4 regions of the Bradyrhizobium sp. CIAT3101 genome follow, and region 2 is predicted to be linked to each of the others. Evidence: predicted binding sites of a transcription regulator. Region 2 holds the regulator's gene; each other region holds the start of a gene.
The links. Region 2 encodes HrcA, which represses chaperone genes, less so after heat shock. Its sites were predicted from a motif close to GTTAGCACTCNCNNNNNGNGAGTGCTAAC; they were not measured.
Positions count from the first base shown of each region.

Region 1: a site for HrcA is predicted at 2,813-2,841, ahead of QA645_RS16195 (co-chaperone GroES). Genes of this name have one in related genera too.
Region 3: a site for HrcA is predicted at 4,320-4,348, ahead of QA645_RS37540 (co-chaperone GroES). Genes of this name have one in related genera too.
Region 4: a site for HrcA is predicted at 3,819-3,847, ahead of QA645_RS40665 (co-chaperone GroES). Genes of this name have one in related genera too.

Region 1 covers NZ_CP121634.1:3,461,876-3,469,455, forward strand. Annotated here, with positions in the region: gene lepB (signal peptidase I) at 1-589, shown strand, start outside; gene groL (chaperonin GroEL) at 767-2,407, opposite strand; gene QA645_RS16195 (co-chaperone GroES) at 2,456-2,770, opposite strand; gene QA645_RS16200 (usg protein) at 3,160-3,447, shown strand; gene QA645_RS16205 (cupin domain-containing protein) at 3,659-4,225, shown strand; gene QA645_RS16210 (rhomboid family intramembrane serine protease) at 4,521-5,735, shown strand; gene QA645_RS16215 (LysR substrate-binding domain-containing protein) at 5,755-6,486, opposite strand; gene QA645_RS43345 (LysR family transcriptional regulator) at 6,381-6,746, opposite strand; gene QA645_RS16220 (amino acid ABC transporter substrate-binding protein) at 6,825-7,580, shown strand, end outside.
Region 2 covers NZ_CP121634.1:278,658-286,237, reverse strand. Annotated here, with positions in the region: gene QA645_RS01180 (penicillin-binding protein activator) at 260-1,495, shown strand; gene hemW (radical SAM family heme chaperone HemW) at 1,612-2,796, opposite strand; gene rdgB (RdgB/HAM1 family non-canonical purine NTP pyrophosphatase) at 2,813-3,448, opposite strand; gene rph (ribonuclease PH) at 3,460-4,173, opposite strand; gene hrcA (heat-inducible transcriptional repressor HrcA) at 4,355-5,443, shown strand; gene grpE (nucleotide exchange factor GrpE) at 5,542-6,147, shown strand; gene pncA (bifunctional nicotinamidase/pyrazinamidase) at 6,293-7,015, opposite strand; gene QA645_RS01145 (hypothetical protein) at 7,176-7,580, opposite strand, start outside.
Region 3 covers NZ_CP121634.1:8,017,341-8,024,920, forward strand. Annotated here, with positions in the region: gene QA645_RS37510 (ChbG/HpnK family deacetylase) at 1-42, shown strand, start outside; gene QA645_RS37515 (DUF2076 domain-containing protein) at 170-1,003, shown strand; gene QA645_RS37520 (hypothetical protein) at 1,067-1,288, opposite strand; gene QA645_RS37525 (L,D-transpeptidase) at 1,404-2,219, opposite strand; gene QA645_RS37530 (protein phosphatase CheZ) at 2,531-3,310, shown strand; gene QA645_RS37535 (hypothetical protein) at 3,604-4,125, opposite strand; gene QA645_RS37540 (co-chaperone GroES) at 4,444-4,740, shown strand; gene groL (chaperonin GroEL) at 4,859-6,490, shown strand; gene QA645_RS37550 (hypothetical protein) at 6,627-7,580, shown strand, end outside.
Region 4 covers NZ_CP121634.1:8,763,133-8,770,712, reverse strand. Annotated here, with positions in the region: gene rpoN (RNA polymerase factor sigma-54) at 1-1,256, shown strand, start outside; gene groL (chaperonin GroEL) at 1,738-3,378, opposite strand; gene QA645_RS40665 (co-chaperone GroES) at 3,460-3,774, opposite strand; gene QA645_RS40660 (cytochrome P450) at 6,499-7,095, shown strand; gene QA645_RS40655 (response regulator) at 7,278-7,580, opposite strand, start outside.

The DNA of each region.
Region 1 (7,580 bases), 3.2 Mb from region 2:
GACGCTGGTGGTCGGCGACTACGTCTTCGCCGCCAAATATGCCTATGGCTACGACCGCTATTCGTTTCCCTTCTCGCCGTCATGGATCTCGGGCCGCTTCCTTGCCGCGGAGCCCCGCTACGGCGACATCGTGGTGTTTCGCAACCCGAAGGACATTTCCGTCGACTACGTCAAGCGCGTGGTGGGCCTGCCCGGCGACCGCATCCAGATGCGACAGGGGCAACTCGTCCTCAACGACAAGCCGGTGATCCGCGTTGCGCTCAAGGATTTTGCCGCAGGCGGGGCTGCTTGCGGGTTGGAGGCCGGCGCCAAGATCAAGCGCTGGCGCGAGGTGCTGCCGAACGACGCGAACTACGTCACCTATGACTGCATCGACAACGGCTATTACGACAACACCAATGTCGTCACGGTGCCGCCCGGCCATGTCTTCGTGCTCGGCGATAACCGCGACAACTCCACCGACAGCCGCGCGATGGGTGCGATGGGATTCGTGCCGATGGACAATCTCGTCGGCAAGGTGACGCGGATCTTCTGGTCGCTCGATTCCCGAGGCGAGCTGCGTCCGGATCGGATGGGGAAGGTGGGGTGAGGCAGCCGCGTCTCTCGTCTCGTCACGGGCTCGCGCCCAAGCGGGCGCGCCCCGGAATGACGATCCCCACAAACAAAAACCCGGCATTGCTGCCGGGGTTTCGTATTATTTGGAGCGAGATCCCGGATCTGCGGTGCACCGCTTCGCGCTGCGCCGCGTCCGGGACGACTTCGTCGCTTAGAAGTCCATGCCGCCCATGCCGCCGCCCGGGGGCATTGCCGGACCGGCGCCGCCCTTCTTGGGCAACTCGGCGACCATGGCTTCCGTGGTGATCAGGAGCGCGGCAACCGAAGCTGCGTTCTGGATCGCGGTACGGACCACCTTGGTCGGGTCGATGATGCCCTTGGTGACGAGGTTGACGTACTCGCCGGTCTGGGAGTCGAAGCCGTAAGCGTAGGTCTTGTTCTCCAGGATCTTGCCGACGATCACCGAGCCGTCTTCACCGGCGTTGATCGCGATCTGGCGAGCGGGAGCCGACAAAGCCTTGCGAACGATCTCGACGCCGGTCTTCTGGTCGTCGTTCTTGGTGCGCAGGCCCTTGAGCTGCTCGGACGCACGGAGCAGGGCGACGCCGCCGCCCGGGACGATGCCTTCCTCGACAGCCGCGCGGGTCGCATGCATCGCGTCATCAACGCGATCCTTGCGCTCCTTCACCTCGACCTCGGTCGCGCCGCCGACGCGGATCACCGCGACGCCGCCAGCGAGCTTGGCGAGACGCTCCTGGAGCTTCTCACGGTCGTAGTCCGAGGTGGTTTCCTCGATCTGCGCCTTGATCTGGGCCACGCGCGCCTCGATGTCGGCCTTCTTGCCGGCGCCGTTGACGATCGTGGTGTTCTCCTTGTCGATCATCACCTTCTTGGCGCGACCGAGCATGTTGAGCGTGACGTTCTCGAGCTTGATGCCGAGATCTTCCGAGATCGCCTGGCCGCCGGTCAGGATCGCGATGTCCTGCAGCATGGCCTTGCGGCGATCGCCGAAGCCCGGAGCCTTGACGGCTGCGACCTTCAGGCCGCCACGGAGGCGGTTCACGACCAGGGTCGCGAGCGCTTCGCCTTCGACGTCCTCGGCGACGATGACCAGCGGCTTGCCGGTCTGCACCACGGCCTCGAGCAGCGGGAGCAGCTCGTTCAGCGAGGAGAGCTTCTTCTCGTTGATGAGGATGTAGGCGTCGTCCATCTCAACGCGCATCTTGTCGGCGTTGGTGACGAAGTAGGGCGAGATGTAGCCGCGGTCGAACTGCATGCCCTCGACGACGTCGAGCTCGGTCTCGAGCGACTTGGCTTCCTCGACGGTGATGACACCCTCGTTGCCGACCTTCTTCATGGCGTCGGAGAGGAACTTGCCGATCTCCTGGTCGCCGTTCGCCGAGATGGTGCCGACCTGGGCGATCTCGTCGTTCGAGGTGACCTTCTTGGAGTTCTTCTGCAGGTCCGCAACCACGGCTTCGACCGCGAGGTCGATACCGCGCTTGAGGTCCATCGGGTTCATGCCGGCGGCAACCGACTTGGCGCCTTCCTTCACGATCGCCTGGGCCAGCACGGTGGCGGTGGTGGTGCCGTCGCCGGCCGCGTCAGCGGACTTGGAGGCGACTTCGCGCACCATCTGCGCGCCCATGTTCTCGAACTTGTCCTCGAGCTCGATCTCCTTGGCGACGGTGACGCCGTCCTTGGTGATGCGGGGAGCGCCGAACGACTTGTCGAGCACGACGTTGCGGCCCTTCGGACCGAGCGTGACCTTCACCGCGTTGGCGAGAACGTCGACGCCGCGCAGCATCTTGTCGCGCGCTTCAACCGAGAATTTGACTTCTTTGGCTGCCATCTGGAGTTTTTCCTTGGATAATGAATGACGGGAGGGAGAGAGGGGCTGTTAGGCCGCCTTCTTCTTGGAAGCGGGGACGTCGAGGACGCCCATGATGTCGCTTTCCTTCATGATCAAGAGATCGACGCCGTCGATCTTCACTTCGGTGCCGGACCACTTGCCGAACAGCACGCGGTCGCCGACCTTCAGGTCGATCGGGATCAGCTTGCCAGCCTCGTCGCGGCCACCGGGGCCAACGGCGACGACTTCACCCTGCGAGGGCTTTTCCTTGGCAGTGTCGGGGATGATGATGCCGCCGGCGGTCTTCTCTTCTGCGTCGATACGCTTGACCACGACGCGGTCGTGAAGCGGACGGAATTTCATGCAGCTCTCCTAAGCATTTGCACGAGTTAAGGATTTTTTGGCATTAGCAGTCTGTGCCCACGAGTGCTAGCACAGGCGAGGCTGAAATAGGACAGGAATTTTGCGGGGGCAAGGGCTTCTAGCAGAAAAATCGGCACTCTGAAGGCCCGCCCTGCCAAAATCTCTTTACCATCGTTAACCGAGCTTGGGGACCCGCCGGGGCCGTATTAGCACGGAGCTGTCTCTGCTGCTAAAGCATTGAATTTCAACAGCTTGTTAAACCTTTGGGCTTGAGATGGATTATCAGTTTGCGTCACATTTCTCTCATGTGAGCGCATCTCCACCGGGTGGCTCGTAAGCAGCGTACCGGCAAGCCGCCCCCTGAATGCGCTCCTGCAAAGGAGGTTGGCATGGGATTGCGGGTTGGGGGCGTTTCCGAGGACTTCCGGAAACAGATGCTGGGCTACGGGCTGACGACGGCCCAGATTCTCTACCGGATGCCGGATCACCCGTCGCTGCTCCAGACTTACGTCTGGCAGAACTACGACATGTTTCCGAAATTCCCGGCGCTGACAGACTTCCTCGCGTTCTGGACCGAGAAGCTCGACGGGCCGCTGCATTCGGTGACGGTGGCGCATTCCAAGCTGATCAAGCCGGCCGAGCTGCGCGCCGTGGACGGCGTGTTCCGATTGAATTGAGATAGGGCCCAGGTCTCGCGGCGAGCACCGCTCTCGTAGGGTGGGCAAAGGCGCGCAAGCGCCGTGCCCACGATCTCTTCATGATCACGCGCAGAACGTGGGCACGCTTCCGCCTTCGCTCTTCGAGCTTCGGCGGACAAGTCGCTTTGCCCACCCTACGAGACCTGTTTCCGTGTTAGCCTCTTCCCATAACAACAGGGGAGGCCGGCTCATGGCCAAGACAACAACCAAAAAAACAAAATCGCGCAGCGCAGCCCAGACCGCTGTGAAGAAACGAAGCGGTGCCAAGGCCGCCGTGCGTTCCTCCGCACGCAAGGCCGTGAAGTCGAAGGCGCGCACGACCACCGCCAAGACTTCAGCGAAAACGTCCGCGACGAAGAAACCCGGCCGCCCAAGGCAGCGCATCGCCATCAGCCATCACCGCGAGGAAGATTTCAAAGCCGACGGCCTGCGCGCCTACGCCAAGTATCGCGACCTCGGCATTGCCGCGGCCAGCCACGGCCTCGCGCAAGCCCACGTGATCCGCCTGCAGGGTCCCTGCGATCCTGCCGAGGTTTCGAAGCTCCACTTCCACGATGTCGACTTCCAGATGGTCTACGTGCTCAAGGGCTGGGTGAAGACCTACATGGACGGGCAGGGCGAGACCCTGATGAAAGAAGGCAGCGCCTGGACCCAGCCGCCGAAGATCAAGCACATGATTTTGGATTACTCCGATGACGTCGAACTGCTGGAAGTGATCCTGCCGGCGGAGTTCAAGACGGTGGAGCTGAAGGCGTAGGCCACTCTCTCCACGTCGTTGCGAGAAGCCCGCGATGACAGCGCGTAGCCCGGATGGGAGCGAAGCGAAATCCGGGAAAGTCTCTCCCCGGCGAAGCTGGTCCCGGATTGCGCTGCGCTCCATCCGAGCTATGGCGTCCGTATGAAGGGCTCCAGGCAATCCCTAAAAAGCCCGCGATCCGGGAAACCGGGCCGTTACCAGTCGGAAGGTTCCTGCCGCCCGCAGGGCTTGCGCTAACCCGTCGAAAACATTCCTCGCGTCAACTCAAGGCTGTGAGAACGCGAGAGATGCATTCATGGCGACCACTTTTGGCCGACGCGGCGTTGTAGCGCCAGCTCCAGGTCGATCGTTTCAACCCGCCGCGCCGATCGCCCCGGCGGTCGAGCGCGACGACACTCAGCCCTCGTCCGATGAGGGCTCGCTGTTTCGCGACAACAGGCTTCTGGCCGATATCCCTTTCCTCACCATTGGCCTGATTTTCGTTCTGCTGCTCGTCTATGCGCTGCAACGCAGCCTGGCCATCGACATTGCCAAGGATGGCTCACTCGATGTCCGCTCGCTGATCGCTCAGGGCGCATCCGGCTACGATCTGGTCGTCGGACGGGGAGAGTGGTGGCGGATCGGCCTTGCGCCGCTTCTGCATGGCAGCCAGTGGCACCTCGTCGGCAATTGCGTTGCGCTGTTCATCGTCGGCGTCAGGCTGGAGAGCCTCATCGGCCGTGGCTGGTTTTCGCTGATCTTCGTCGCCAGCGCAGTCGCCGGCGAAATCGGCTCGTTGCTGGGCAATGGCCCCGCCGTCGCGGTGGGCGTCGGTGCGTCCGGCGCCATTACCGGGCTCATCGCCGCGCTGTTCGTATCGAGCTTCGATCCGGAGGCGGACGCCGCGCAAACAATCTCGCGACTGAAGACGTCGCTGTTCTTCGGCATTCCCGCGCTGCTGCCGCTCGCCTTTGGCGCCTCCGGCAACGTCAACTACTATGCCCATGCAGGCGGTGCGCTGGCCGGCGCCGCGCTTGCGATCACGCCGTGGCTCGCCTTCTGGTCCTATGACAGCCTGCCACGGAGCGCCGGCATGACGTTGTTCGCAGGATTGGCGGTGTCTCTGGTCTGCGCCGGCTTCGCCGCCATGCATTATTCATCCTACATGGCCGATGCCTTGCACTACATCCGCGCGTCGGAAGCGCCGACGAATGCTGAAGAGATGGCGAGCCGGTCGCTCGATCTCGTGACCCGCTATCCGAAGGACCCGCGGGCTCATCTGTTCCGCGCGATCGCCTACCTGGAAAAAGCCAGCTTCAACTCCGCCGAGACCGAAGCGCGAACCGCCATGTCGCTCGCCGCCTCGGATGTCGCGGGCGGGCCGGTGCGCTCCGGCGCGCAGAGCCTTATGGCGGTGTTGCTGCTGGCACAGGGACGAACCAGCGAGGCGAAGGCCATGGCGGCCGAGCCGTGCCGCGCCAAGATGGCTGAAGTGCGTCGCATCCTGCAGAAGCAGAAACTGTGCAGCTGAGCGGAATTGCGCCGGTCGCCTACCGCTCGAGATAGCCCAACTCCGCGCCCATGACCTTGCGGGCATATTCGCCGAAGGCATCAATCAACCGGCCGGGCGCGGCATGAGGTGGATGGAGCAGCGCGATCGTCACGGGGACGATAGGGTTGAAGGGGCGCGTGACCAGAGCCGCGCCGGAGCTTTCGTCGTGTGCGGCAATCGGGTTGATGATGCTGACGCCGAGGCCGGCTGCGACCAGGGCACAGACCGATGCGCCCAGATCGGTCTCGGCAACAATGCGGCGTGCAACGCCCGCCTGCGCGAAGATCGCATCGATGCGATCGTAGAGCGGACTCCCTGTGGCGAAGGAGATGAAGGCCTCATCGGCGAAGTCGGCAGGGCGCAGCGTCTTCTTCTGCGCAAGGCGATGTGCTTTCGGCATGATTGCGACGCAACGTGTCCTGAGCACCGGCTCGACATGCACCCCCGCAACCTCGCCATAGAGCATGGCCAACCCGATGTCGCAGAGCCCGGAGCTGATCCAGTCGTGCACGGCGCTCGCCGTGCCGGACCGGATCGAGATCATCACATGCGGATAGTCCATCTTGAAACGCGCCGCGATGCGCGTCAGCAGGCCGCCGGCCAGGCGCGGCATCGCCGCAACGCTTAGCCGACCCATACCGAACGAACGGATGCTGGCTGCGCTGGCCTCCAGTCCGGCGAGGCCGATGAAGGTCTTCTCGACCTCCTGAAAAAAGCGCGATCCGTCCACGGTCGGGCGGAGGCGACCGCCGCTGCGGTCGAACAGCGGGAATTGCGTGATCGCTTCCGCTGCCCGATCAGGCGGCTGATCTGGGGTTGCGAGGTATGCATGCGCTGAGCTGCCTGCGTCATCGATCCCGTCACGAAGACCGCCCGAAAGGCCTCCACATGCTTCAAGCCCATCCGTCTGGTGGCCATATCAAATCCGTATAGGAGAGTGTGAAACTGGAATTTCATCAGATCGACCTTTTGGACGATAGTCCAGAGCATGAAGCCGTTCGCGCCGGGCCGTCCTTTCGTTGGCTACCGTGGACGGCATCACGGACATCAGCGGAAGAAGGGGACGAGATGAAAGCGATAACGATCAAGGCGCTCGCCGCGGCGGCCGTCGCTGCTTTTGTTCTTTCCGGCGAGGCCATGGCGCAGGGTGCGGGCAGGCTCGACAAGATCCGTGAGACCGGCTCGATCACGCTGGGGTATCCCGAGACCTCGGTGCCCTTCGCTTATCTCGATGGCAACCAGAAGCCGATCGGCTACACCGTGGAAATCTGTGAACAGGTGGTGCAGGCGATCAAGACGGCCCTCAAGCTCCCCAAGCTCGAGATCCGCTATCAACCCATCACCTCGGCGACGCGCATTCAGCTGCTAGCCAACGGCACGATCGATCTGGAATGCGGCAACACCACCAACAATATCGAGCGGCACAAGCTCGCCGCTTTTTCTCCCACCATCTTCGTTGCGCAGGTGGTCCTCGTCGCGCGCAAGGATGGCGGGGTCGATGTCAACGACCCGACTTCGTTTCGCGGCAAGGCCATCGCTGCCCAGGCCGGCGGCCAGACTTTCAAGGTGATCACGCTGATCAACGCCAAGAACAATCTCGGCATCTCGGTGGTGCCGGCCAAGGACACCGCCGAGACCTTCCTGATGCTGTCGTCGGGCCGTGCGGCCGGCACCGCCAACGACGACGGTCTCGCCTATGCCACGGTCGCAACTTCAAGGACGCCGGATGACTTCGTGATCGGCAGCAAGGGTCTCGAGATGGCGCCTTACGGCATCGTCGAACCCAAGGATGATCCTGCCTTCAAGAAGGTGGTCGACGAAGCC
Region 2 (7,580 bases):
GGACTGGAATGTGATCCATCCGGCATCACATTCTCACGGGAACGAAGCGTCAGCGCCATATTCGCGGCGGAAAGCCCGCCTTGATGCTGGATGACGGACGGCGAACAGCCAGCCAGGCAGCGAGGGCAGCCGCGTTAAGCGGTCATTATCCTTTTGTTTTGGTTAACTATTTGCCGACAATATGCCTGAATCCGCGGGTTCTGTCGCGGCAAGATTTGCTGTGATCGGCCGGCGACGGACGATCAGAAGAGAAGTTGCAATGGTGGGCCCGCGTGATCTGAAGTCTCCCGTTGAGGGGCCCCGTTTCGCGGGTGCGACCCGGCGGAGTGCGCTTGGCCTGCTGCTCGGCACGCCCCTGCTGTCAGCCTGCGCCGGCGTGCAGCAGAGCCTCAGCCAGTTTTCCAACCCGTTCTCGAGTTCCTCTCCGCCGCCGGCCCAGCCGGCAGGCCCGCCGCAGCAGGCGACCACCGCCGGCACCGGCGGGGTGAAGGTTGCGGTGATCCTGCCGCTGTCGGCCGCGGGCAATGCCGGGCTCGCCGCGCAGTCGATGCGCAACGCTGCCGAGATGGCGCTGGCCGAGTTCCAGAACCCGAACATCCAGCTCCTGATCAAGGACGACAATGGCAGCCCGCAGGGCGCGCAAGCCGGCGCGCAGCAGGCGGTCGACGAAGGCGCCGAGATCATCCTGGGGCCGCTGTTCGCGCAGTCGGTCCCGGCCGTGGCGCAGGTCGCGCGCACGCGGGGCATTTCGGTGATGGCGTTCTCGACGGATTCGAGCGTCGCCGGCCGCGGCGTCTATCTCTTGAGCTTCCTGCCGGAGTCCGACGTCAATCGCATCGTCGAATATTCCTCCAGCATCGGAAAACGTTCCGTCGCCGTGCTCCTGCCCGACAATGCCTATGGCAATGTCGTCGAAGCCGCGGTGAAGGCCGCGGTGCCCAGGCGCGGCGGACGCATCGTCGCATTCGAGAAATACGGCGCCGATCGCGCCACGCCCGCGCGCACTGTCGCGCAACAGCTCGGCAGCGCCGATGCGCTGTTCATTGCCGATGACGGCGATGCCGTCGTCGCGGTCGCGGATGCGATGACGGCCGCGGGCGCGAACTTACGCAACATCCAGCTGCTCGGCACCGGCCTCTGGGACAGCCCGCGGGTCTATGCCAGCCCGAACCTGCAAGGCGGCCTCTACGCCGCGCCGGATCCCGCCGGCTTCCGCGCATTCGCCGGCCGTTACCGCACCAAATACGGCGCCGAGCCGATCCGCACCGCGACACTTGCCTATGACGCGGTCGCACTCGTGGCCGCACTCGCGCGCACGCAGGGCACCACGCGCTTCTCGTCCGACGTGCTCACCAATCCCTCCGGCTTCGCCGGCATCGACGGCCTGTTCCGCTTCCGCGCCGACGGCACCAACGAGCGGGGCCTTGCGGTGATGAAGGTGACGACCGGCGGCGGTGTTGCGGTCGCGGGTTCGCCGAAGAGCTTTGGGGCGTAGTTCAGGACGACGGTGCCGTAGGGTGGGCAAAGGCGCCCTTGCGCCGTGCCCACGATCTCTCTCTATTTCAAAGAATGCGTGGGCACGCTTCGCTTTGCCCACCCTACAAGAGCTCGCTATGCCGCGAGATCCGCGACCACAGCGTCCAGCACCGGGAATCCGCTGCTCGTGACGCGCAAACGGCCCGTTGCATCGACCGTGATCGCGCCTTCCTCGCGCAGCAGCGCGATGCGACCGGGGTCCAGCGGGCGACCTGAGAGCGCCGTGTAACGCTCGGGGTCGATGCCCTCGGCGAGGCGCAATCCCATCAGCAGGAATTCGTCGGCGCGTTCTTCGCTGTTGAGGAGATCGTCGGTGACGACGCCGTGGCCGCTGCTTTCGACGCGCATCAGCCAGGCTTCGGGCCGCTTCTCGGTGGCGGTGGCATGGCGCGCGCCGTCGATGTCGAGGCGGCCATGTGCGCCGGGACCGATGCCGGCATATTCCTCGCCGCGCCAGTACACCAGATTGTGCCGGCACTCGGCGCCGCGCCGCGCGTGATTGGAAATCTCGTAAGCCGGCAGACCGAGCTTGTCGCAGGTCTCCTGCGTCACGTCGTAGAGCGCGCGCGCGACGGCTTCGTCCGGCGTCTTCAGCTTGCCGGCCTGGTGCAGGCCGAAGAACGGCGTGCCTTCCTCGATGGTGAGCTGGTAGAGCGACAGATGCTCGGCCGCTTCATCGATGGCGAGACGCAGCTCGTCGGCCCACATCGCCGGCGTCTGGTCCGGGCGGGCGTAGATCAGGTCGAACGAATAGCGATCGAACGAGCGGCGCGCGATCGCAACGGCATCGAGCGCCTCGCGCGCGCTGTGCATGCGGCCGAGCGCTTTCAGCGAGGCGTCATCCAGCGCCTGCACGCCCAGTGAAACGCGATTGACGCCGGCTGCGCGATAGCCGGCAAAGCGCGTGGCTTCGACACTGGTCGGGTTTGCCTCGAGCGTCACTTCGACGTCATTGGCAACGTTCCAATGCTGGCCGATCGCGTCGAGCACGGCGCCGACGGTCGAAGGCTGCATCAGCGACGGCGTGCCGCCGCCGAGAAAGATCGAGGAGACCTCACGGCCGGGCGCGCGCTGTGCGGTGGTTTCGATCTCGCGGGCGAACGCGGAGGCAAAACGCGCCTCGTCGATCGCGGCGTGGCGGACATGGCTGTTGAAGTCGCAATAGGGACACTTCGACAGGCAGAACGGCCAGTGCACGTAGACGCCAAAAGCTTCAGATTCTTGTTTTGACGCGTTTTCCCGGCGCGAACCGGTGTCCACTTCGCTTGAAAACGCTTTAGCGCGGCTCAAGGCAGATCTCCGCCAGTTTCACGAAGGCGCGGGCGCGGTGCGACAGGCCGAGGCCGAGTGGCGGCAGGCCGTGCTTCTCGATGCTTTCCATCTCGCCGAAGGTGCGCGTGTGACCGTCGGGCAAGAACATCGGATCGTAACCGAAGCCGGCGGTACCGCGCGGCGGCCAGACCATTGTGCCGTCGACGCGCGCCTCGACCTCTTCGAGATGACCGTCGGGCCAGGCGACGCAGAGCGCCGAGACGAAATGCGATTTACGTTTGTCGGGCGTCGTGGCGCCGCGCTCCTGCAACAGGCGCTCGATCTGCGCCATGGCCGCGGCGAAATCCTTGGACGGTCCGGCCCAGCGCGCGCTGTAGATGCCGGGCGCGCCGTCGAGCGCATCGACCACGATGCCGGAATCATCGGCGAAGGATGGAAATCCGGTCGCCTGCGCCGCCGCGATCGCCTTGATCGCGGCATTGCTGCGGAAGTCGTTGCCGGTCTCGTCGGGCTCGGGCAGGCCGAGCTCGCCGGCCGACACCACCTCGATGCCGTGAGGCGCGAGCAGCTCCTTCATCTCGGCGAGCTTGCCGGGATTGTGGGTCGCGATGACGAGCTTTCCGGTGATTCGGCGGTGCATGGGCCTATTGACTACGCGACAGCCAGTTTCTGCAAGTCCACCAGACGCGCGATGCCCTTTTGCGCCAGGGCGATCAGCGCGAGGAACTCGTCCTGCGTGAACGGCTCGCGTTCCGCGGTGCCCTGCACCTCGATGATGCGGCCGTCGCCGGTCATGACGAAATTGGCGTCGGTTTCGGCTTCGGAATCCTCGGCATAGTCGAGATCCAGCACCGGCTTGCCCTGATAGATGCCGCACGAGATCGCGGCGACGTTGTCGCGCATCACGTTGGCCTTGATCATGTTGCGCGTCTTCATCCAGTTGATGCAGTCGGCGAGCGCGACCCAGGCACCGGTGATCGAGGCGGTGCGGGTGCCGCCATCGGCCTGGAGCACGTCGCAATCGACCGTGATCTGGCGCTCACCGAGCGCTTCGAGATCGACGATGGTGCGCAACGAACGCCCGATCAGGCGCTGGATCTCGACGGTGCGGCCGCTCTGCTTGCCGGCGGCCGCTTCGCGGCGGGTGCGTTCGGAGGTCGCGCGCGGCAGCATGCCGTATTCGGCGGTGACCCAGCCGCGGCCCTGGCCCTTCAGCCAGGGCGGCAGGCGGTCTTCCAGGGTGGCGGTGACCAGCACATGGGTGTCGCCGAATTTCACGAGGCAGGAGCCTTCCGCGTATTTGACCACGCCACGCTCAAGCGTCACGGGGCGCAATTCGTCGGGCGCACGGCGGCTTGGCCGCATGGGGAATCCTCCAAAACTCTCGGAAAAGGGCTATTCGCGGTGCTTGTAGGTGGGGTGAGGGTGGGCGGCAAGGGGAAAGGACAAGGCTTTTTCACCCCGGGTTTTCCACCCCGCAAACGCCACGCTTGTCAGAACCCTCGGGGATGGACAAATTATGAGCATCTGAGAGGAGTTACCGTCTGTGGCCCATCACGATCCGATCCATCTGATCGCGCCGCGCGCAGGCCTCGCCCAGCTCAACGAGCGTTCACGCGACATCTTTCGTCAAATTGTCGAAAGCTACCTCGCGACCGGCGAGCCGGTGGGCTCGCGCAACATCTCGCGGCTGATCGCGATGCCGCTGTCGCCGGCCTCGGTCCGCAACGTCATGGCCGATCTGGAACATCTCGGCCTCATCTACGCCCCGCACACGTCTGCCGGCCGGCTACCGACGGAACTCGGCCTGCGCTTCTTCGTCGACGCCTTGATGCAGGTCGGCGATCTCAACGAGGCGGAGCGGCAGTCGATCCAGAGCCAGCTGACCTCCGTCGGTCAGGCCCAATCAGTCGAGGCGGCGCTCGATCAGGCGCTGACGCGGCTGTCGGGTCTCACCCGCACCGCGGCCGTCGTTTTGACGCCGAAATCAAATACAAGGCTGAAGCACATCGAGTTCGTCCGGCTGGAACCCGAAAAGGCACTGGTGATCCTGGTCGGCGAGGATGGCCAGGTTGAAAACCGCGTGCTGGCGCTGCCGCCGGGAGTTCCCTCCTCCGCCATCATCGAAGCCGGCAATTTCCTCAATGCGCGGATTCGCGGCCGGACGCTCGCCGAGGCGCGGCTCGAGCTGGAAACCGCGCTAGGCGAGGCTCGCGCCGAGCTCGATCAATTGACGCAAAAGGTGATCTCGGCCGGGATCGCGAGCTGGTCTGGCGGCGAGAATGAGGACCGCCAGCTCATCGTCCGCGGCCACGCCAATCTGCTGGAGGACCTGCACGCGCTGGAGGATCTCGAGCGCGTTCGCCTGCTGTTCGACGATCTCGAGACCAAGCGCGGCGTCATCGACCTGCTGGGGCGTGCCGAAACCGCCGAGGGCGTCCGGATCTTCATCGGCAGCGAAAACAAGCTGTTTTCGCTGTCGGGGTCCTCCACCATCATCTCGCCCTATCGGGATGCCGCCGGCCGCATCGTCGGCGTTTTGGGCGTGATCGGGCCGACGCGGCTGAATTATGCCCGTGTGATCCCGACCGTGGACTACGCCGCCCGCATCGTCAGCCGCCTGCTGGGGGGCTGACCGGCATTTGAGACGATCACGGGCGCTTGATTTTCAGCGCCCGAAGCACGATATCCGGGCCAGCAAAATCCCGTAAGACCAGTTCGAAAAGAGAGCCGATGACCGATCGAGACCGGCAACCCGAAGACACGACTGCCGCGACCGGCGAGCCCGTGGTGTCGAAACCCTACATCATGCCCGACGACCCCGAGCCGGGTTCGGTGGAATTGCTGCAGAAGGAAGCCGCCGAGGCGCGCGACCGCATGCTGCGGACGCTGGCCGAGATGGAAAATCTGCGCAAGCGCACCGCCAAGGAGGTCGCTGACTCCAAGCTCTATGGCGTCACCGGCTTTGCCCGCGACGTGCTCGACATCGCCGACAACCTTCAGCGCGCGCTCGATGCCGTTCCGGCCGAAGCGCGTGCCGCGGCCGATCCCGGCCTGACCGCGCTGATCGAGGGCGTCGAGCTCACCGAGCGTTCGCTGCTCAACGCGCTGGAAAAGCATGGCGTGAAGAAGTTCGATCCGCAGGGCCAGAAGTTCGATCCGAACTTCCAGCAGGCGATGTACGAGGTGCCGGATGCGTCGGTGCCCGCCGGCACCGTCGTGCAGGTCATGCAGGCCGGCTACACCATCGGCGAGCGCGTGCTGCGCCCGGCGCTGGTCGGCGTCGCCAAGGGTGGCGCCAAGCCTGCGCCGGCCGCGAACAGCAACGAAGCGAACTGAGCGCGCTCTGATCCCTCATGGTGAGGAGGCGCGTCAGCGCCGTCTCGAACCATGCAGGCCCAGCTCTCACGCCTCGGCCTTCATCCTTCGAGACGCGCGCCAAGCGGCGCGCTCCTCAGGATGAGGGTTTGAGAGTTGCCGCGCCTTACGCGCTCACTGCGATGTCCGCAGACTGAATCCGCTTCACGCCGGCCTTGGCCATGTCGGCCCAGGCCTTCGCGAGCGAGCCCTGCGTATCGATGCCGCGGCAGGCGTCTTCCACGACATAGACCTCGAAGCCTGCCTTGCGTGCATCGAGCGCGGTCCAGGCGACGCAGAAATCCGTCGCGAGACCCGCAACGAAGACGCGCTTGATCTTGCGCGACTTCAGATAGGCCGCAAGGCCCGTCGTTGTCTTGCCGTCGGCTTCGAGGAACGCCGAATAGCTGTCGACGTCCTTGTGGAAACCCTTGCGGATGATGAGTTCGGCCTGCGGGATCGAAAGGTCCTTCGACAGCGCCGCGCCGTCGGTGCCCTGCACGCAATGGTCGGGCCACAGCACCTGCTTGCCGTAGGGCAGGTCGATGGTCTCGAACGGCTTCTTGCCGGAATGCACCGATGCGAACGAGACGTGGCCGGGCGTGTGCCAGTCCTGCGTCATCACCACGTTCGAAAACGCTTTCGCCATCTTGTTGATGACGGGCACGACCTGCTCGCCTTCCTTCACCGCGAGGCTGCCGCCGGGCAGGAAGCAGTTCTGCACGTCGATCACGAGCAGCGCGGAGGTGTCATCCGGCTTGATCGAGGCTGCCGCGAAAAGTGCGCTTGGTGCGAGACTCGCGAGCGCCGTGGTCCCCAGCGCCGCCAGGATTTGTCGTCGGTCCAGCATCGTCCACCTCCCCTCAAAGGTTGATCCAATGGAGGGAAGCCTAATTCCGTTCGTGTACGAACAAAAGCCCGAAAATGCAGCCGGCTTTGGCTAGCGGTTGAGCTGCCAGCCCCAACATCGCCTTCGCCGGGACGACACCGAGGGTGCTGGACGAACCGTGCTAGCCCTTCGGCTGGATGCCGTCGCGCACGGCGCGGAAGCGGGTGAAGGCGTCCGACCATTGGTCGCGCGGCGCACTGGCGATGATGCGCAGCGAGGTGCCGCCGCCGAAGCGGATCCACTGCACCACCGTCACCGGGGTCTTGTCCTTGCCGCTGACGCCGTCGATCCGGGTCTCAAAGCCCGGCTGGCCGTTGATGCGGATCGGCTCGGACATGGTGACGCGGGACTCGCGTACGCCGGGAATCTGGAGCGCGGCTTCCTGGGCGAAGCGGGCGCGGTCGTCAGCCTGCTGCGGAGTGGCGCCGATCAGGCCGAGGATGATGAAGGGCTTCGATTCATAGCCCGAGCTCTCGTTGCCGTCGGCCAGGATCAGGCTCGAGCCCGGCACCAGCGTGCGGACGTC
Region 3 (7,580 bases), 1.6 Mb from region 2:
TTCGCGCAGCTGCTGGCGGCCAGCCACGTGACATTGGGATGAAACCGGCGAAGGCCGGGGGTCGCGAGGCAGTCTGTCGCATACGGAAATTTAATCCGGCCGCCACTGTTGGGGCCACAACGGAACCCTACATCCCGCTTGCGCTTGTTTCGCGCGAGGGAGACAGACCATGACGCCGCAGGAACGCCAGCTCGTCGACGAGCTTTTCGACCGGCTTTCGAAACTGGAAAATGCACCGCGCGATCCCGACGCGATCGCCGCGATTTCGGACGGCCTACGCAAGGCGCCGGGCGCAGTCTATGCGCTGGTGCAGACCACGCTGTTGCAGGACGAAGCGCTGAAGCGCGCGCATAACCGCATCCAGGAGCTGGAAGCGGCCCATGCGCCCGAGCAGCCCCAGTCCGGCGGCTTCCTCGACACCATGCGCGACACGCTGTTCGGCTCGAGCCCGTCGCGCGGCTCGGTTCCGAACGTGCCGCCGCGTGACTCCCGGCCGGTCTGGAACAGCGGCCAGGCGATGCAGCAGGCCCAGCCGGGCTACGGCCAGCCGCCTTATGGTCAGGCCTACGGACAGGGTCAGGGTTACGGCCAAGGCTACGGCGCCCCGCCGGTCGGCGGTGGCGGCGGCTCGTTCCTGGGCACGGCAGCGGCGGCCGCGGCCGGCGTGGTCGGCGGCTCGCTGCTGCTCTCCAGCATCCGCGGCATGATGGGCGGCGGATCGCATCAGGCTTTTGGCGACACCACGATCATCGAGGAACGCGGAGGCGGTGGCAGTGCAGGTGGCAATCCCTGGAGCGGCGACCAGTCCGGCAGCTCGCTCGCCCGCGATGCCGGCCTCAACGACATCGGATCGAACCGGGATTCGCGCCAAGGCTTGTTTGACGAGGCGTCGAACGATCGCGACGGCAACGATCAGGATTACGACAACAACGATAGCGGCAATATGGACCTGGCCGACGACAGCGATTTCGGCAATGACGACGGCGGCAGCGATTACGCCTGAGCAAGTCCGATCCGCAACGCAGAACGGCCGCCCAATGGGCGGCCGTTTTGTTTCGTGCGGCGGTCAGCCGCCCCAGTACGGATAGCGATTGCTGTATTCGTCCGGCGTCGAGGACGAGTACGGGACCGGGCGAGGAACATAGGCAAAGCCCTCAGCCGCGCGCGGCGTGAGCTGAGGGGCGAAGGTCTGGCCGGCAGGGGCGACATGGCGCCGATGATGCACGGTCCCCGCACTGGCCGAGGCGGTCAGAGCGACGAGAACACCCAAAGCCAAGATCGTACGCATCGCATTGCTCCTGTTGAGTAGCTATGCGCACCACATAGGACCAGGGCATGACCGCACCAATCCGCCGCTCCTTCACGACTGCTCACAACTGCGGCATCATTGATGCCGCAGGCCCTCACATCACCACGACCTTGGTGCCGACATTGACGCGGCCGTAGAGGTCGATGACGTCCTCGTTGCGCATGCGGATGCAGCCGGAGGAGACGTTGGTGCCGATGGTCCAGGGCTCGTTGGAGCCGTGGATGCGGTAGAGCGTCGAGCCGAGATACATCGCGCGCGCGCCGAGCGGGTTTTCCGGGCCGCCTTCCATATGCCGCGGCAGATCGGGACGGCGGGCGAGCATTTCCGCCGGCGGCGTCCAATCCGGCCATTCGCGCTTGGCGGTGATCGACTTCACGCCGCTCCAGGTGAAGCCCTCGCGTCCGACGCCGATGCCGTAGCGCATCGCCCGGCCGTTGCCCTCGACGAGATAGAGAAACTTGTTGTTGGAATCGACCACGATCGTGCCGGCACTTTCCTTGCCGCTATAGTCAACAAGTTGTTTCTCGAATTTCGGATCGAACGGACGCTGCCGCGGATCGATCGCCTCCTGCTGGTAGCTTGCGCCCTGCTGATATCCACCCTGCATCTGCGGCTCGCCCATCGGCGGCAGGCGGCGTGGATCGTTGTAGGCGGGCTGCTGCTGATAGATCGACTGCTGCGGCGCATAGGCCGGACCGCGGCCGGGCCCGTCGCCGAACAGGAACTCGATGAAGCCTCCGCCCATGTTGGCATTGGAGGCGACGCGCACCGGTGCCGGCGGGACATGCGGCTGGTAGAGCACCGCGGGCGGATCGTTCGGCACCGTATTGTCGAAAGCACTGGCGCGATCGGCGCCGGCAATGAAGGCGCAAGCGCTGCCAAGCAGCGCGACAGACATTTTCTTGAACATCGACGTACTCTGTACTGTTTCGTCTAGTTGCATTCGCCGCCGAACGCGATGGCTGTCCGCGTCCTCGACGTGGTCAATAAAGAGCAAACTCCGTTTCGTTTGGTAAACGCATCGGGCGTTTCGATTCACCACGTCGCGATCGGCGCGGCAATTCGGCGATCAGCGTTTATTTTCGATGAAGGGCGAAGCCTCATGGTTAATCGCCCGTTTGCATGCCGTCGCGCGCGGCCGCACAAGAGTTCCTGCTGTGAACCTCGTGTTAAATCGCTTCTGTCTACAAAGACGCGTGAGTGAGGTGGGGGGAGTTCCTGATGGCTGTTCACCGCAAGCGTTTTCGTGTCGAGGATATCGCCGGTGGCGAGATGCCAATTCTTGACGTAGCAGAAGAGGCAGGCCCGATGCATAGCGAGATTATGGCGGAGCTGCGCGCGATCCGCGCACAGATGGCGAAGGGCGCGGCGCCCTTGACCGGCAGCGCTGCCATGGCGGCGATCGACGCCTCCACGGCGCAGGAGCTTTCCGACGCACGCACGATGCTCGAGACCTATCGGGCCCAGATCGAGCAGTGCGAGAAGCTCAAGGTCGAGCTCGACCTGATCCATGACGCCATCGACCGCACCAAGCGCGAGATCGCGACCCTGCACGGCAAGAGCTTCGACGGCGGCGAGATGGCCAAGGTCAACGGCGAGCTCGGCGCGGTGGTCGGCGGTACCGAACAGGCGACCCAGCAGATCCTCGAAGCCGCCGAGTCGATCGACCAGGCGGCATCCGCGCTCGGCAAGGTCGACTCGGTCGACCAGCAGAAGCGCCTTGCCGACGACATCCAGGAACGCGTCATCTCGATCTTCGAAGCCTGCAACTTCCAGGACCTGACCGGCCAGCGCATCAGCAAGGTCATGACCACGATGAAGTTCATCGAGCAGCACATCAATGCGATGATGGACATCTGGGGTGGCGTCGACGCGATCAAGTCGCACGTGCCGGCCCCGGTCGACAGCCGCAGCGAGGACGAAAAGCTGCTCAACGGCCCGAAGCTCGCCGGCGACGTCGGCCACGCCTCGCAAGACGACATCGACGCGCTGTTCGACTAAGCGAACGCGACAGAGAGACAAACAAGAACGCCGGCGCGAGCCGGCGTTTTTTGTTTGGGGTCCGTCATTGCGAGACTGCCTTCCCTTCTCCCCTTGTGGGAGAAGGTGGCATAGGCGGCCTTCGGCCGCCGTTCATAAGGACGCCGAAGCGGAGCTTCGGCTAAGGCGCCGGACGACGGGTCTGTCTCCGCGAACTCAAATGAGAGTTGGACTCGGGGAGAGATACCCCTCACCCGTCTCGCCGCTGCGCGGCGAACCACCCTCTCCCGCAAGGGGAGAGGGAAAGATCATCCTTACGCCCTCGGCGCGCAGCGGACGTAGACCATGTTGCCGTAACGGGTGGCGGCGTCCTTGTCGACGAAGCGGGTGATCATGACGCGGCCGTCGAAGGAGACGATCTCGCGGTCCTGCTCGCCCGGCGTCGGGCCGGAGGGGCCGATATAGTTCTTGCCGCCCGGCGAGCCCTTCAGCCGCAGTTCCTGCGGCGTGGCCTGGTCGGCGAGATGCATGATCACGCCGCCGGAGGAACCGGCGCCGATCACGTAGGGGTTCTTGCACTGGGCCCGCGCGGCCGCCTCGGTGCGGGCGCGGTCGGCCGGGTTCTGGAACGAGGCGAGGCCCCAGCGCCCGACGATCTCGTCGGCGCGGATCGAGGCCGGCATTTCCGGCGCGACGCCGGGCTCGGTCTCGGGCGCCGGCTGGGACGAAGAGAAGGACGGCAGGCTCATGCCGCCGCCGCAGGCGCCGAGCAGCAACGCCAGGCAAGAGGCGGCCGCCAGATTGGCAACCGTGCGCGCGTGAGCTGAACTGATCATGGCATTCCCCCGAACAAGACCATGGCCGCATCCCTCCCGCAGCCAAGCGCAAAACCGCAGCCGTAGCAATGACGTCCTAATATACGCCCGCGCCGGAATCGAGTTTCCGTAGACACCATCCTATATCCGCCTCACCAATCGCTTAACCACCTTTGCTTGACAGGATCGCAGCCAAGCCATATCCCCTGCGCACTATTAGCACTCGGAAAGACCGATTGCTAAGCGCGCCGTTCGCTCCTCGGGCTGAGGGTGAACGGGAGCGCCGCCCCCACCCACTTCCGCTGCTTTCGGAAAAGCGAGCCTCCAAAGGGAAACGTCATGGCTAAGTCCAAATTTCGTCCGCTGCATGACCGTGTCGTGGTCAAACGTATCGACGCCGAGGAAAAGACCAAGGGCGGCATCATCATCCCCGACACCGCCAAGGAAAAGCCGTCCCAGGGCGAAGTCGTCGCCGTCGGCCCCGGCGGCCGTGACGAGGCTGGCAAGCTGATCCCGATCGACCTCAAGGTCGGCGACCGCGTGCTGTTCGGCAAGTGGTCGGGCACCGAGGTCAAGATCGACAACGAAGATCTCCTGATCATGAAGGAGTCGGACATCATGGGCGTGATGGCCTAAGGCCAGACGCCTGAACGGCCGCTGAATGCCATGCCCGGATCATGAGGTCCGGGCATCCATCATTCCGCCGCACAGCCTCAAACAAGACACATCACGACACACGAAGGGATAGCAGACCATGGCTGCCAAGGACGTCAAGTTTTCCGGAGACGCGCGCGATCGCATGCTGCGCGGCGTCGACATTCTCGCCAACGCCGTCAAGGTGACGCTCGGCCCGAAGGGCCGCAACGTCGTCATCGAGAAGTCGTTCGGCGCGCCCCGCATCACCAAGGACGGCGTCACCGTCGCCAAGGAGATCGAGCTCGAGGACAAGTTCGAGAACATGGGCGCCCAGATGGTGCGTGAGGTCGCCTCCAAGACCAACGACCTCGCTGGCGACGGCACCACCACCGCGACCGTGCTGGCCCAGGCCATCGTGCGCGAAGGCGCCAAGGCGGTTGCCGCCGGCATGAATCCGATGGACCTCAAGCGCGGCATCGACACCGCGGTGACCGCCGTCGTCAAGGACATCGAGAAGCGCGCCAAACCGGTTGCCGCCTCCTCCGAGGTCGCCCAGGTCGGCACCATCTCGGCCAACGGCGATGCCGCCATCGGCAAGATGATCGCCCAGGCGATGCAGAAGGTCGGCAACGAGGGCGTCATCACCGTCGAGGAAAACAAGTCGCTCGACACCGAAGTCGACATCGTCGAGGGCATGAAGTTCGACCGCGGCTATCTGTCGCCCTACTTCGTCACCAACCCCGAGAAGATGACCGCCGAGCTCGAGGACGCCTACATCCTCCTGCACGAGAAGAAGCTCTCCGGCCTGCAGGCCATGCTGCCGGTGCTCGAAGCCGTGGTGCAGTCGGGCAAGCCGCTCGTCATCATCGCCGAGGACGTCGAGGGCGAGGCGCTGGCCACCCTGGTCGTCAACCGCCTGCGTGGCGGCCTCAAGGTCGCCGCCGTCAAGGCGCCGGGCTTCGGTGACCGCCGCAAGGCCATGCTGGAAGACCTCGCGATCCTGACCGGCGGTCAGCTGATCTCGGAAGATCTCGGCATGAAGCTCGAGAACGTCACGGTGAAGATGCTGGGTCGTGCCGGCAAGGTCGTGATCGACAAGGAGAACACCACGATCGTCAAGGGCGCCGGCAAGAAGCCGGAGATCGAGGCCCGCGTCGGCCAGATCAAGGCCCAGATCGAGGAAACCACCTCGGACTACGACCGTGAGAAGCTCCAGGAGCGTCTCGCCAAGCTCGCCGGCGGCGTCGCCGTGATCCGCGTCGGTGGTGCCACCGAGATCGAGGTCAAGGAGAAGAAGGACCGCGTCGAGGACGCGCTCAACGCCACCCGCGCCGCGGTGCAGGAAGGCATCGTCCCCGGCGGCGGCGTCACGCTGCTGCGCGCCAAGAAGGCGGTCGGCCGTCTCACCAACGCCAATGCCGACGTGCAGGCCGGCATCAACATCGTGCTGAAGGCGCTGGAAGCTCCGATCCGCCAGATCTCGGAGAATGCCGGCGTCGAGGGCTCGATCGTGGTCGGCAAGATCCTCGAGAACAAGTCCGAGACCTTCGGCTTCGACGCCCAGACCGAGGACTATGTCGACATGATCGAGAAGGGCATCATCGATCCCGCCAAGGTGGTGCGCACCGCGCTGCAGGACGCCTCCTCCGTGGCCGGCCTGCTGGTGACCACCGAAGCGATGGTCGCCGAAGCGCCGAAGAAGGACGCTCCGGCCGCCATGCCGGCCGGCGGCGGCATGGGCGGCTTCTAAGCCCATCCTCACCCGACAGTGTTGCGAAGGCCGCCTCCGGGCGGCCTTCTTTTTTGCCGACACTGGCCTGCGCTTCAACCGGCGGCCAAAACCCACTACGGTGGCGCCCGATTCTGTTCCTCCGAGGATTTCGTCGATGCGCGCGCTTCTGGTTTGTTCGACAGCCCTTCTGGCCGCTCTGATTGCAGTATCGCCCGAGGTCGCCTCAGCCCAGATGAAGCTGTCGCCGAAGGCCACGGCGCCCGGCGGCATGGAGACGCGCTATTTCACCTCGATCGACGGGCTGATGGACGGCAATGCCGACGTGATCCTGAAGGAGACCCGGCAGGGCAAGACGGTGACCGCGGCGGTGCTCGACGTCTGCTACCCCGTCGCCAAGAACTCCGATCGCAAGGACCGCTTCGTCGTCAATCTCCAGATCTCCGGCCAGACGCTGAGTGGAACGACGCAAAGCCTCGGCGCCAAGGCGCCGGTCACCGTCAAGCTCACGCGCAAGCCGACCGGCGACACCTTCGAGTTCCGCGGCCAGATCGGCATCGGCCAGACCATGACCGAAGTGACCTCGCCTGATAATGCCGATCTCAGCGAGAAGGAATTTTTGGACAACCAGACCACCGACGACGGCATCACGCCCCAGCCGAAGGATTTTACCGAAGTGTCGCCGGAAGCGATCGCGGTCAAGGTCAAGCTGGATAACGCGACCGAGTTCCTGAAGAGCCTCAAGGGCCAGGACGTCGAGGTGACGCTGGCAAGCCTCTCCGTCGGCTGCGACGCGCTGCGCGCCGGCGAGCAGACCATCAACATGTCGGTCGATCCGGAGCGCTCGGCCGCGCTGCTCGCGAAATTCAAGGCGATGCCGGGCGTCACGGCCGCGGGCTGGACCGCGGGGCTCGCCGAGATGGATCGCACCGTCCGCATTCCCGCCGCCGACTGGCGCGACGGCGACAAGATCAACCGCGACAAGCTCGCCACGGCAATTGCCGGCGTGCTGAGCAAGACGCTCGCGGCCAAGCCGGCCTCGCAGGGCTTCGACGCCGCCACCGGCAAGCTCAAGCTCGTTTTCAAACGGCCGAACCAGGATTTCCCGGCG
Region 4 (7,580 bases), 880 kb from region 2:
AAGCTGCCGAGGCGGGCGTTCGCAACACCCAGGATGCACCCACGAGCGTATACCCTGAATGGGGCGGCGGCGCCTCCGGTGACGAGGACTACAATCTCGAAGCCTTCGTCGCGGCAGAGACGACACTTTCCGACCATCTCGCCGAGCAGCTCGTGGTCGCGTTCACCGCGCCGGCGCAGCGCATGATCGGGCAGTATCTGATCGATCTCGTCGACGAGGCCGGCTATCTGCCGCCCGATCTTGGCGGGGCTGCCGAGCGGCTTGGCGCAACGCAAAGGGACGTCGAGGACGTTCTTACCGTGCTACAAAAATTCGACCCGCCCGGCGTCTGCGCACGTAGCTTAAGCGAATGTCTGGCGATCCAGCTTCGCGAGCTTGACCGCTACGATCCCGCGATGCAGGCGCTCGTCGAGCATCTCGATCTCCTCGCCAAGCGCGACATCGCGAGCTTGCGCGAACTCTGCGGCGTCGACGACGAGGATATCGCCGACATGATCGGCGAGATTCGCCGCCTTAACCCGAAGCCCGGCATGAAGTTCGGCTCCGCGCGCCTGCAGACCATGGTGGCGGACGTCTATGTGCGTTCGGGTCCCGACGGCGGCTGGCATGTCGAGCTCAACAGCGACACCTTGCCGCGTGTGCTCGTGAACCAGACCTATTACACCGAGCTGTCAAAGAGGATCGGCAAGGACGGCGACAAATCCTATTTCGCCGATGCCTTGCAGAACGCGACCTGGCTGGTGCGCGCACTCGATCAGCGCGCCCGCACCATCCTGAAGGTCGCGACCGAGATCGTGCGCCAGCAGGACGGCTTCTTCACCCATGGTGTCGCACACTTGAGGCCGCTCAACCTGAAAGCGGTAGCCGAGGCTATCGAGATGCATGAATCGACGGTCTCGCGCGTCAGCGCCAACAAATACATCGCGACGAATCGCGGCACGTTCGAGCTGAAGTATTTCTTCAGCGCACCGATTGCATCGGCCGATGGGGGCGAGGCGCATTCCGCTGAAGCCGTCCGCCACCACATCAAGCAGCTGATCGATACGGAGGAGCCATCCGCAACCCTGTCCGACGACACGATTGTCGAACGGTTGCGTGCGTCCGGTATTGAAATCGCCCGGCGCACGGTTGCTAAGTACCGCGAAGCCATGCGCATTCCCTCTTCGGTACAACGTCGTCGCGACAAGCAGAGCACCCTTGATAACGTCCTCTCCATCGCCCTGTCCGATCGTTCCCGCAACACCGAGCCGGCCTGATTGCGCTCAAAGCTAAAGGATGATCCGGACCTGAAGGCCCGCGTTAGCGCAAAGTGTGAAGCGGTTTTCCGGAAAGATCATGCGCAGACAACAACCTAAAGCGCGATGACGATTCTCCTCATCTCATCACGCTTTAGGCATCGATTAAGCGAGCCGTTGCCTCAGCTGCGAGACCTATGGGTGTATCGAGACTATTACGGGCCGTCAGCCAGGCTTTCGTGACTGGAGACAACTGGGATAGTCACATGATACCTGCCTATGGACAATCTCGTCGGGTGCATCAGCCGCATCTTTTGGTCAATGGTGCACGAGGACGAGCCGTGCACGGAACGAGTTTTGACAGAAGCTGAGATGAGGGATTTCTAAAAAAGTGGCATTCCAAGATCGCGTTTCGTGCGCCCGGAGAGAAGTGGAAAAGCGAGCTGAAAACAAACCCCGGCATTGCTGCCGGGGTTTCGTATTTCTGTTGAAAGCGTAGGACCTAGAAGTCCATGCCGCCCATGCCGCCGCCCGGGGGCAGGGCGGGGCCGGCAGCGGCCTTCTTCGGCAGCTCGGCGACCATGGCCTCGGTGGTGATCAGCAGCGCCGCCACGGAGGAGGCGTTCTGGATCGCGGTGCGGACCACCTTGGTCGGGTCGATGATGCCCTTCGAGACCAGGTTGCCGTACTCGCCGGCCTGTGAGTCGAAGCCATAGGCGTACTGATCCTTCTCCAGGATCTTGCCGACGATCACCGAGCCGTCTTCACCGGCGTTGATCACGATCTGGCGGGCCGGCCAGGACAGCGCCTTGCGCACGATCTCGACGCCGGTCTTCTGGTCGTCGTTCTTGGTGCGAAGGTTCTTAAGCTGCTCGGTCGCGCGGAGCAGGGCGACGCCGCCGCCCGGCAGGATGCCTTCCTCGACAGCCGCGCGGGTCGCATGCATCGCGTCATCAACGCGATCCTTGCGCTCCTTCACCTCGACCTCGGTCGCGCCGCCGACGCGGATCACCGCGACGCCGCCAGCGAGCTTGGCGAGACGCTCCTGGAGCTTCTCACGGTCGTAGTCCGAGGTGGTTTCCTCGATCTGCGCCTTGATCTGGGCCACGCGCGCCTCGATGTCGGCCTTCTTGCCGGCGCCGTTGACGATCGTGGTGTTCTCCTTATCGATTATCACCTTCTTGGCGCGGCCAAGCATGTTGAGCGTGACGTTCTCGAGCTTGATGCCGAGATCTTCTGAGATCGCCTGGCCGCCGGTCAGGACCGCGATGTCCTGCAGCATGGCCTTGCGGCGATCGCCGAAGCCCGGAGCCTTGACGGCCGCGACCTTCAGGCCGCCGCGCAGACGGTTCACGACCAGGGTCGCGAGCGCTTCGCCCTCGACGTCCTCGGCGACGATGACCAGGGGCTTGCCGCTCTGCACCACGGCCTCCAGCAGCGGCAGCAGCTCGTTTAGCGAGGAGAGCTTTTTCTCGTTGATGAGGATGTAGGCGTCGTCCATCTCAACGCGCATCTTGTCGGCGTTGGTGACGAAGTAGGGCGAAATGTAGCCGCGGTCGAACTGCATGCCCTCCACGACGTCGAGCTCGGTCTCGAGCGACTTGGCTTCCTCGACGGTGATGACACCCTCGTTGCCGACCTTCTTCATGGCGTCGGCAAGGAATTCGCCGATCTCCGCGTCGCCGTTGGCGGAAATCGTGGCGACCTGGGCGATCTCTTCGTTCGAGGTGACCTTCTTGGAGTTCTTCTGGAGGTCCGCGACGACGGCGTCGACGGCGAGGTCGATACCGCGCTTGAGATCCATCGGGTTCATGCCGGCGGCAACCGCTTTGGCGCCTTCCCGGACGATCGCAGCCGCGAGCACGGTGGCGGTGGTGGTGCCGTCGCCGGCCGCGTCAGCGGATTTGGAAGCGACTTCGCGCACCATCTGTGCGCCCATATTCTCGAACTTGTCGTCGAGCTCGATCTCTTTGGCGACGGTGACGCCGTCCTTGGTGATGCGGGGGGCGCCGAACGACTTGTCGAGCACGACGTTACGACCCTTCGGGCCGAGCGTGACGTTCACGGCATTGGCGAGGACGTCGACGCCGCGCAGCATGCGGTCGCGGGCGTCGACGCCGAATTTCACTTCTTTGGATGACATATTAGTTTCCCTGAGTTGTGTCATCTCACCCTTGGCGCCTGGCAGGCGTTCCTCAGAGGTGAGCGATGCGAGCGGGTTGAATTAAGCGACCTTCTTTTTGGCCGACACGTCGGTGAGAACGCCCATGATGTCGCTTTCCTTCATGATCAAGAGCTCCCGGCCGTCGATCTTAACCTCAGTGCCTGACCACTTGCCGAACAGCACACGATCACCGACGCCCAGATCGATCGCGATCAGCTTGCCGCTCTCGTCGCGGCCACCGGGGCCAACGGCGATCACTTCGCCCTGGGATGGCTTTTCCTTGGCGGTATCGGGAATGATGATGCCGCCAGCGGTCTTCTCTTCTGCGTCGATACGCTTGACCACGACGCGATCATGAAGTGGACGAAAGTGCATGCAGTCCTCCTAAAACATTTGCAGGAGTTGAGGATCTCAACCTTGTTAGCAGTCTGTGCCCGCGAGTGCTAACGCAGGCGCAGCTGAAATAGGATGGGGTATTTGTGGGAGCAAGGGCTGCCAGCAAAAAATCAGCTCTCATAAGCGAGTCTATTTGAATCATTAGCGTTGCTAACTGGCTCGCGCGCAATGAGCGCAGTGTGACTGTTCGGCCGAGGTCTGCGTCGATGTCGCGACGGATGATCTAGGCCTGGAAGAATCCCCAGAGATTAGTGCCTCGAGATTCTAAGTCATCGCTAATGCCATCCATCTGATTGACTGCTGGGATACCGGCTCCGACTGAAGCGAACGCTAGCGCTGATGAACGCGCTGGTAACAGGAGTTCGCCGTGGCTTGCTTCAGTGGACCGGATTCTCGTCGAGTTACCGCCATGTCCGCAACAGCGAGGGAGCGTGTACAGGTTCGATGATGCCCCCTCATTCTGACGATCTAGGAAATAAGCGCCTTATCTATCTTGCTCAATCGCTAACTTTGGCAGTTGACAACAGCTGGATGAAAGCGACGAGCCGCCGGCGGCGGCCTCTTCGGAGCTGAACGAAATGCGCGGGTTCGAACACAGGCATCACCGAGGGGAGACAAACCGCGTTATTGCGGAGCGGAAGCCTGGTGCAAATCCCGGCAAAAGCGGATCGACACGTCCCCTAGCTTCGTACCTCGGCCGAGCGGCCGCGCGAGGGAACTGATTCAACGCCAACACTCACGCAAAGCTCAATCGCACTTCATCTACTCTGCGGGGCGATGATGATCATATACGCATACGTTTCGCGTCCTACGATTGCAACTAGATCCGCGTCCGGGAGGCAAAGAGATGCAAGCGACCGCAGGTTCGCAGCACCTTCTTAAGACCGGTCGCGAGAAGAGTGGAGTGAGGGGCGGCACCGACGACTGGAAATACGCCGAGTCCGCCCCCGCATCACCCTTGGGAGCGGAGGTGACGCGACTTTGAAGGTAGCAAACAATCCGATCATGCAGCTACTGCAACTATCTCACACCAGGATGGCACGCATACGGGTTGAATCGGCCGCGACGTTAGGTTGTATGCTGCGGAGCCCTTGATTGTCCGTCCTGGCTATGCGCAGAAAACCCTGACTGTTGACGACGAGCGGAAGCGACGGACAAAGAAAATTGCAGACAAGCCGAAAGATGCGAGGCTAACATCGATCAGAAACAATAATTCGATTTCGTCGTTAGTAGGACCGCTCAAGGCGACCAACCCAGGTCTTCAATCTCGATAGTGCGTCAGCCGCCCTCTTTTCTGCTCCTAGGCTTCTCTTCTCGTTGGATAGAATTCATCCATGCTGCTCGATCGCAATGACCGCGCCAGATTGGTCAGGCGATCGGGACCCATCTCTTCCAAAACGCGGTTGCGTTCATGCCGGAGCCCTCGTCTGGTCTGAACTTGACTGAGCTCGTTAGCCTGAGTTCGGTCGGAGCGAAATTCAGGCCGCAACGAATCTAGTTCTCGTCCTTGTCTGTACAGATCCGACTGCGTCAGCCGCTCGATCATTGTTCGACGTCTGACAGCGCGGCACAAGTGTGTGAGATCCAAAACACTTGCGTGCTGTCGCGCCTTCTCGGCTCCTTTGCGAAGCGCGATAAGGCGCTGACAGCTCGCGGGGGATGCTGGCACGACCCTTGCTCCCTCTCACCGTAGGCCAATCGAGGCCAGTTGGAAGGAGCTGACCATGAGCAGCACGACAGGATCTTGGGCTTACGGAGAGAAAGCGCCCATGCCAAGTCAAGAGCAGACCAAAACGAAAGAAGTTCGTGGCTCTTCGAGCCGCGGCGGCTTTGGAGCTATGCCGCAGAATGCAAGAGCTGCAGCAAAAACCGCTAAGGGGCGCTGACGAAATCGGGCGCACGACTGCCCGGTTATGCAGGGCCGAAAGTGCGGTACCGCTGACCTCGCCCTGCCCCTTGACGGCAGGGCGAGGAGGCGTCGCTGCTTTGGCCATTTATAGGAGCTGGCAACCGCAGTTGCTCATTGCATCGCCTAGAATGAATGGGTTGGATGGGAATTGACGGGCCATTTGCGATAAAATGGAGCCCTCCAAAATACAAGATCAGGTGGATTTTGCTGCCTTTATGTCGCGAGTAAGCCACACCGATCTGTACAGGTACGAAACAGGCGGCCGTCAGATCTTCGTTTTCAACTCTCCTGAATTGGTTCGGCCCTTTTATGAAGACACTGATTGTGACGATATAAGCGAGCACCGCTACAGAAAAATTGTGAATGCATATGCTCCATCTGCGTTCCCACTGTTTTAAAACTGAAAGCAATTTCCGCCGGTCATGTGAAGCCGTACGATACAATTCTAGCTGAGCTAAGTCAGAGCGCAGCTGGCTTTCAAGAGCGTGTTCCGCCATTCGTCGCAGATCAAAGCACGATCGAGATCTCACATGAGATCAAACGCTGGATGCTGATCTTGATGGCCAAATTGCTTTACAATTTCGATATCTCCCGCCACGCCGACGAGTTCATCGTGAGAGAAAGTTTTATAGAGGAGTGGCTAGCGAATGTAGAACACGCCGATTGCTGGCCAAGAGGAGGAGAATCGACAGCGCGATCGAAGAGAATGAAAAGAGTTTCATAACGTTGCATTTCATAACGTTGCACTTGAAATCTCAAAGATCAAGTTCACTCATTACGACGAGAAACCCAAAATGCCGGGAGACCTGGTCGCGTATGCGATGATCCGTACGCTGATAAACGCTTTCCACGCATCCGCGACCTCCATAGCCTGGACCTTGATGCTTATTTCGGGAAGCAGTGTCGAAGAGGCCCTGTTTGAAGAAGCGGCGGCAGTCGGACCCGAGTTCGATTTTCGGAATTTTGGATCAGCTTCCAAGCTCCGGACGGCCTTGACGGAAAGCTTACGACTCTATCGTCCCGCGTGGATGCAAGGCAGACACGTACGGACGACTCACATCGTGGCCGAGATGAACATTCCTCAGGGCAGCGCAGTCATGGTTTGCGCGTACTCGCTGCATCGCAATGCAAAATATTGGAATCGTCCTGGGGAGTTTCTGCCGGAAAGGTTTAATGAACGCTCGACCTACGACGCCCGATGCTACCTGCCCTTCGGCGGAGGACACCATCTGCCCCGCATCTGGACTGTCAATTCCAATTTGAAATTGATTCTTGCTTACATGATCTGGCGGTTTCGCTTCACAGTGCATGGAATCGCATGTAAGCCTCGCGGGCTAATTGGGCTGAGATTGCATCCAGGTCTTTGGCTCAAGCTTAGGCCTCGACAGTGAACATCCGCTTTGAGCGGCGGGTGAAGCTTTGGTGCACGTCATGGATTTTCATGAGTGCACCGCCGTCGACGCGATCAACCTACTTGTCACGTCAAAGTGACCGCGAAATGGCTGCTAAACTTGCTGGAATCTCGCAGTCGTGCCTGTTTTAGGACTGATTGCTCTGGGAGCGGCCAAGCCCCTCAGGCGGGTGTGCCGCCTGACCTTGATAGCGCAATGGTCAAACACTTGATCAAGCTAGCCGTGGCAAACGGTTTAGCAAGAAAGCAAATCCCGCCAGCCTCGATTGCTCGAGCGCGGACCGCATCGTCTGGGAAGGCCGTGATGAAGATGAACGGCATGCGATGACCGAGGCTTCGCATATGCCTCAGCAGGTCAATTCCGCTCATCAACGACATTTGGACGTCGGTAATCACACAGGACGTCTCTGTCAATTCCGCAGCGCTCAGGAACTCCTCCGCGGAGGCAAAGGCGTGGACCAAGTA